Linked DNA regions of Niabella yanshanensis. The protein of the gene in region 1 interacts with the protein of each later gene in a pairwise test. Links are inferred from orthologs where the notes say so. Each region holds a gene or a part of one and is shown on either strand. Other genes may lie near its edges.

Region 1 (3,254 bases):
CAGTGCCTCTAAAACCAGCAGCACAACGAAGAAGAAATAAAATCGTCAATCAGCAATAAACAAATCAGCAATCGCTTCATGGCTACACATTTAAAAGAAGGGCAGAAGGCACCGGCATTTACAGGCAAAGATCAGGATGGCAACAAAATATCTTTATCAGAATACAAAGGAAGAAAGCTTGCCTTATACTTTTACCCCCAGGATCTGACCCCAACCTGTACTATACAGGCCTGTAATCTTAGGGATAATTTTGCATTGCTCCGGCAACATGGTATTGAAATAGTTGGGGTTAGTCCTGACGATGCGGCCAAACACAAACGATTTGAACAACGTAATTCACTGCCATTTCCATTGATTGCGGATACTGGTCATAAAATATTAGAGAAATATGGTGTGTGGGGGGAGAAGCAAATGTTTGGTCATAAGTATATGGGTGTATATCGCACTACTTTTTTAATTGATGAAAAAAGTGTTATCAAAAAAATCATCCTGAAGCCTAAAAGCAAGCAGCACGCAGAAGAGATCATTGCTGGGTTCAATGATTGAGGTAATCATTTATAAAATTTTTAAGCAGGCATCTGGGTGCCGTTATAAATATCCCTGATGTTGATAGACACGTTTAGTGATTCAATCGTTAACGTGTTCTCAGGTGTTTTGTACTCTTCCAGTTCCCAATGCCCGCCGGCATTCAACCTGAAGCATTCTATATTTATTGATTCACTATCTATAAGTATATATTCTTTTAATGTTGGAATATCCCTGTATAATTTAAATTTTCCGCCGCGGTCGTAGTTTTTTGTGGATGGAGACAGGATCTCAATAAGAACTGTAGGAAGCACTGCGGTGTCTTCATCTTCTTTCGAAGCAGTAATCTCTCCACAGATAACCGAGATATCGGGATAAGTAAATAATGTATTTTCCGGGATATGGATACGCAGATCGCTGCCATAAGGTTGGCAGGACTTGCCTTTCAGCGCTGTATATAACTCGCCAGACATATTCTTAGAAATCACATTGTGCCGTCTTCCGGCTCCGGCCAAAGCAAACACTCCTCCCTGGAAAAACTCATGCTTGGTATCAGAAGCCTTTTCCATTTCCAGGTATTCGGACATTGTATAAAAGGCTTTTTGATAGGCTGGCGCTGGTTCATTTAAAATGTTGTCCATATATGCAATTTACTTCATTTTTAGGATGCGCTTAACCTTAAAAAGTTAAATCCATATTATAAGGGTTCGTTATCGCCTGAGAAAATAAAAGCCGGCGGTTGATAACCTCCGGCTTTTATAAGACTGTTATAAATAAAACTTATATCAGGTTGTTAGCTACCAGGTACTCAGCTACCTGAACGGCATTAGTAGCCGCACCCTTACGCAGGTTGTCACTCACGATCCACATATTTAATGTTTTAGGCTGTGTTTCATCGCGGCGGATGCGGCCTACAAAAACCTCGTCTTTTTCATGTGCGTCCTTTGGCATCGGGTATTGCTGGTTGGGCAGGTCGTCTACTACTACTACACCAGGAGCTGATTCTAACAGGTTTCTTACTTCTGCCAGTTCAAATTCATTTTCAAATTCAACATTCACGCTTTCGCTATGACCCCCCATTACAGGTATCCGAACAGTAGTCGCTGTCACTTTAATATTATCGTCGCGCATGATCTTTTTGGTTTCATTCACCATTTTCATTTCTTCTTTGGTATACCCATTGTCGGTGAACACATCAATTTGCGGAATAACATTTAAATCGATAGGGTATTTATAAGCCATCGGATATTCGCTGGCATTGTTTCTTTCACCCATCAGTTGATCTACCGCTTTAACACCGGTACCCGTTACGCTCTGGTAGGTGGAAACTACCACGCGTTTAATTTTGTACGCTTTGTGTAAAGGCTGCAGTGCAACGACCATCTGGATCGTAGAGCAGTTGGGGTTGGCGATAATTTTGTCATTGGTGGTCAGGATATCTGCATTGATCTCAGGTACGATCAATGGTTTAGACGGATCCATTCTCCAGGCAGATGAGTTATCAACCACGGTAATACCCGCAGCAGCAAATTGGGGCGCCCATTCTGTAGAAGTACCTCCACCGGCAGAAAATAATGCCACAGCAGGTTTTGCTGCGATACCGTCCGCCATGCTCACTATTTTATATTTTTTTCCTTTAAACTCTACTTCTTTACCTACGCTTCTTTCAGACGCTACCGGAACGAGTTCCGTAACCGGAAAGTTTCTTTCGGCCAATACCTGCAACATTTTGGTGCCCACAAGGCCGGTGGCGCCCACTACTGCAACTTTCATTTTTTTATTTTTTGGTTTTAGATATAAAAAAAGCCTTCCGTATTTACGGAAGGCCTGTTAAAAAATTTATGTTACACACACAAAAACTACAACCTTCCATTACGGATGTTTCTTAATCTTTGTATGTTTCTTTATTGTCATTGGGTTGCAAAGGTAGATCGATGACTGAAATCAACAAAATATTTTTTAAAAACCTCGTTTCTTTAACGTTGATTTAGCGAATGCTTTTAATACCAGGTTATTAAATACAGGTAACCTGTTACAACAGGCATATAATTACGGTGGAGATTAAAGAATGCAACGATTGGGAATCGGGAATAAAACCGGGTTATATTATCTCCCCAGGCTAATGACTGACGAAGTGGGTATGCGCATAAAATTTAAAAATGCGCATCTTTGATGTGTGAAAACACGCTTAAACATCACGATTGAGGAAGGCATTCTGGAAGAAATAAAGAAGTATTCCAACCGGAACAATATTTCGATCTCTGAACTAGTAGAAAAATATTTTAAGAGAATTGTCGATAAGCCTAAAAAGAAAAGTCTTTTGGATAAAATCAAGACTTTACCAGAGCCTTCTATTTCACTTGATATCGAGTACAAAAAGGGATACTACGAAGAAAAATACAAGTAATGGCCAGCAAAGTTTTTCTGGACGCTAACGTGATACTTGACCTGCTTCTGAAAAGAAATAATCATAATGATTGCGAAGCAATTTTTAAAATGGTTCTTGATTAGAAAATTACAGGATATATAACCCCTTCTGTTTTCCAGGTCGTTGCACACTGGCTTATTAAAGCATACGGGGCGAAAGTTGCTAAAGAACTACTTCCGGATATTCTGGAAGAGCTGGAGATTATTGAGGTGATACGGCCGATACTGATAAAGGCGCTTAAAATGTCTTACGATGATTTGGAGGACAATATTCAATATTGTACAGTACAGTATCATCATTT
Region 2 (3,174 bases), 2.4 Mb from region 1 along the record:
TTAATCGTTATCTCGACAGGAGCTTTGATGCGAGGAATCCACGCACGGCCGTAAGGGAAATTCCTGCCGGTATATTAAAGGCCGACAGGGTTTTATGGTTTACCATTATCAACTCGCTGCTATTTGTGGTCTGTACGTATTTTATCAATTCCATTTGTTTTTATCTTTCACCCATCGCCCTGGCAGTGGTGCTGGGTTATAGCTATACCAAACGGTTCACACCTCTTTGTCACCTGGTGTTGGGTTTGGGGTTGTCTTTAGCGCCAATAGGCGCTTACCTGGCGGTAACGGGGCGCTTCGATCTGTTGCCCATACTTTTTTCTTTTGCCGTTATCTTTTGGGTTAGTGGCTTCGATATCATTTATGCGTTGCAGGACGAGGAGTTTGACAAAAACAACGATCTGTATTCCATCCCTTCTGTGTTGGGTAAAAAGAAAGCTTTGCGTGTTTCAGAGTTGTTGCACGTGTTAAGCGCCACCTGCGTGATCATTGCCGGTTTTATCGGACAGTTTGGATGGTTATATTGGGGGGGGATTGCTGTTTTTGCCGGCATGCTTTTTTACCAGCATAGCATTGTAAAGCCTAACGACCTGCGCAGGGTAAACCTGGCATTTATGACCGCTAACGGAATTGCTTCAGTAGTTTTTGCGGTGTTTGTTGTTGTAGATTTGTTTGTACATCATTACCAGACTATAAATCCCTAAATAATGGCAAGATTGCTTTGTATAGATTACGGTCTGAAAAGAACCGGGATAGCCGTTACGGATCCGTTGAAGATCATTGCAACCGGGTTGACCACTATTGAATCGAAACAGTTGATATCTTTTTTGAAGGACTACTTTGTCAAAGAACCGGTAGAAAAAATTATTATTGGTATGCCCAAAAACTGGGACGATACGGATACCCATGCCACGCCGTTGGTTGAGAAAGCGATCAAAAACCTGAAAAAACATTTTCCTCAAATGCCGCTCGAAATGGTGGATGAGCGTTACACTTCCAAAATGGCTAAAGATGCAATGCTGGAGATGGGGTTGAAAAAAATGCAGAGGCGTAATAAAGCCCTGGTAGATGAAATCGCCGCCACCATTATGCTCCAGGAATATTTAAACAGGTGATCGTACGATGGCGCTGCTACCTGGCGACTTGGTTGTCTGGAACTCATTACTCATCACTCATTGCTACCTATTCACAATAATCAGTACCTTTGCCGCCATGATTCTCCCAATAGTAGCTTACGGCAATCCCGTTTTAAGAAAAGTAGCAGAAGAGATAGGGCCTGATTATCCCGGCTTAAAAGAATTAATTGCCAATATGTGGGAAACCATGTATGCCAGTAATGGCGTGGGTTTGGCTGCACCTCAGATCAATAAATCAATAAGATTGTTTGTGGTTGATTCTGTGCAGATCTTTGAAGCAATGGAAGATGAGGAAGAAAAGCAGGAATACCCGGGCGATGAGGGCGCAAAGAAAGTATTCATTAATGCCTACGTAAAAGAATTGAATGGGAAACCATGGGCCTATAACGAAGGTTGTTTAAGTATACCTAAGATAAGAGAAGATATTACCCGAGCGGAATCGGTTACTATTGAGTACGAAGACGAAAACTTTCAAACACATACAGATACCTATACGGGTATTACAGCCAGGGTGATTTTACACGAATACGACCATATTGAAGGTAAATTGTTTATCGACCATTTACCGGCGTTAAAAAGGCAGTTGCTCAAAAGAAAGCTCAATGATATTTCTTCGGGTAAAATAAAAGTAGACTATAAAATGTCTTTTAGCCGTTAATTATAGCAGCCCGTCATCGGCAAAACTGTAGTACCCGGCATCACTTACGATAACATGATCCAGCACTTTAATGTCAAGAAAGGCAGCTGCCTGTTTGATCTTTTCAGTCAGGTATTCATCAGCTTTACTGGGCTTCAGGCTTCCTGAAGGGTGGTTATGACTTAAAATAAGACCGACCGCATTTTTTTCGAGGGCGTGTTTTAAGATAACCCGGGGATCGGCAACCGTTCCGGTGATGCCTCCGGTGCTGATAATATCAAAGCTTAAAATTTTGCAGGACCGGTTAAGGTAAATGACGGCAAAAACTTCGTGCTGGTAGTCTTTGAGCCGTTCTTTCAGGAAATCTGCCATCTCTTTAGAAGTGGTGAACCGCTGCTTATGGGGCATGCGCCCCATCTGGCGTCTTCTGCCGAGCTCCATAGCTGCCATTATTGTAATGGCTTTCGCTGCCCCGATACCTTTCACAGATGTAAGCTGTTTTATACTGATGGTGCCTAACTCATTCAGGTCGTCATTACCTAACTTCAGGATATCTTTGGCCAGGGTTAAGGCAGATCTTTCACGGGTTCCATTATGAATCAGTATCGCCAGCAACTCCGAATTACTCAGGTTATTGGCGCCAATGGCTATTAGCTTTTCCCTTGGCTGATCATCCCTTGGCCATTCTTTAATGGTGTTCTTCAATTTCATAAATTATCCTAAAAATACGAATATTTTAGTTAGCGTACTTTTCAGGTAAAGAGTAAGCTGTATGTAGTGGCGATGGCTGGTTTTGAAAAAGCAGGTAACAGGTTTTCTCCTGAAATATAAGGACCCTGTATATCGGGCATTCAAAAAAAAATGTGATTCAACCTCATAAGTTGAATAAAAAAAATATCTTCGCCGCTCATCCACGAATACAATGCATAAAGCTCAATCGATTCCCCATGCTGCTAAAATATTTTCGGGAACAGCATCCGAAGCACTGGCAGTAGAAATAGCAAAACATTTTGGCTGCGACCCCGGAAAGCTTAGCATTCAACGCTTTGCCGACGGTGAGATTTCCCCCAATTACCTGGAAAGTGTAAGAGGAGACTATATTTTTCTGGTACAAAGCACTTATTCTCCGGCTGATAACCTGATGGAATTACTGCTGATGATTGATGCTGCCAAAAGGGCTTCGGCTTATAAAGTAATAGCTGTTTTGCCTTACTATGGTTATGCCCGGCAGGATCGGAAAGATCGCCCAAGGGTAGCAATTGGTAGTAAACTGGTAGCAAATATGCTTACCGCAGCAGGAGCCGATCGTATTGTAACTATGGATTTGCACGCTCCGCAGATACAGGGCTATTTTGATATTCCGGTGGATCACCTGGACAGCCATGCGGTGTTCATTCCCTA

Evidence for each region.
Region 2: the proteins of U0035_RS14710 (region 1) and def interact in binary tests that used the Escherichia coli proteins (3 or more experiments, as listed by UniProt). The link is inferred for Niabella yanshanensis from one-to-one orthologs.

What each region holds. Positions count from the first base shown.
Region 1 is NZ_CP139960.1:3,527,205-3,530,458, forward strand. Bases 303-3,223 are described here. They hold U0035_RS14710 (aspartate-semialdehyde dehydrogenase), read right to left. Parts: upstream 2,299-3,223; coding sequence 1,306-2,298; downstream 303-1,305. Other genes in these bases: bcp (thioredoxin-dependent thiol peroxidase), read left to right, coding at 303-546; U0035_RS14705 (Uma2 family endonuclease), read right to left, coding at 567-1,166; U0035_RS14715 (DUF6364 family protein), read left to right, coding at 2,702-2,932; U0035_RS14720 (hypothetical protein), read left to right, coding at 3,196-3,223. In the rest of the region: U0035_RS14695 (peptidoglycan DD-metalloendopeptidase family protein), read left to right, coding at 1-40; more of bcp, read left to right, coding at 79-302; more of U0035_RS14720, read left to right, coding at 3,224-3,254.
Region 2 is NZ_CP139960.1:1,099,352-1,102,525, reverse strand. Bases 163-3,003 are described here. They hold def (peptide deformylase), read left to right. Parts: upstream 163-1,212; coding sequence 1,213-1,794; downstream 1,795-3,003. Other genes in these bases: U0035_RS04075 (ribose-phosphate diphosphokinase), read left to right, coding at 2,696-3,003; radC (RadC family protein), read right to left, coding at 1,795-2,484; ruvX (Holliday junction resolvase RuvX), read left to right, coding at 708-1,115; U0035_RS04095 (UbiA-like polyprenyltransferase), read left to right, coding at 163-704. Also shown: more of U0035_RS04095, read left to right, coding at 1-162; more of U0035_RS04075, read left to right, coding at 3,004-3,174. UniProt on the Escherichia coli protein: Removes the formyl group from the N-terminal Met of newly synthesized proteins. Requires at least a dipeptide for an efficient rate of reaction. N-terminal L-methionine is a prerequisite for activity but the enzyme has broad specificity at other positions.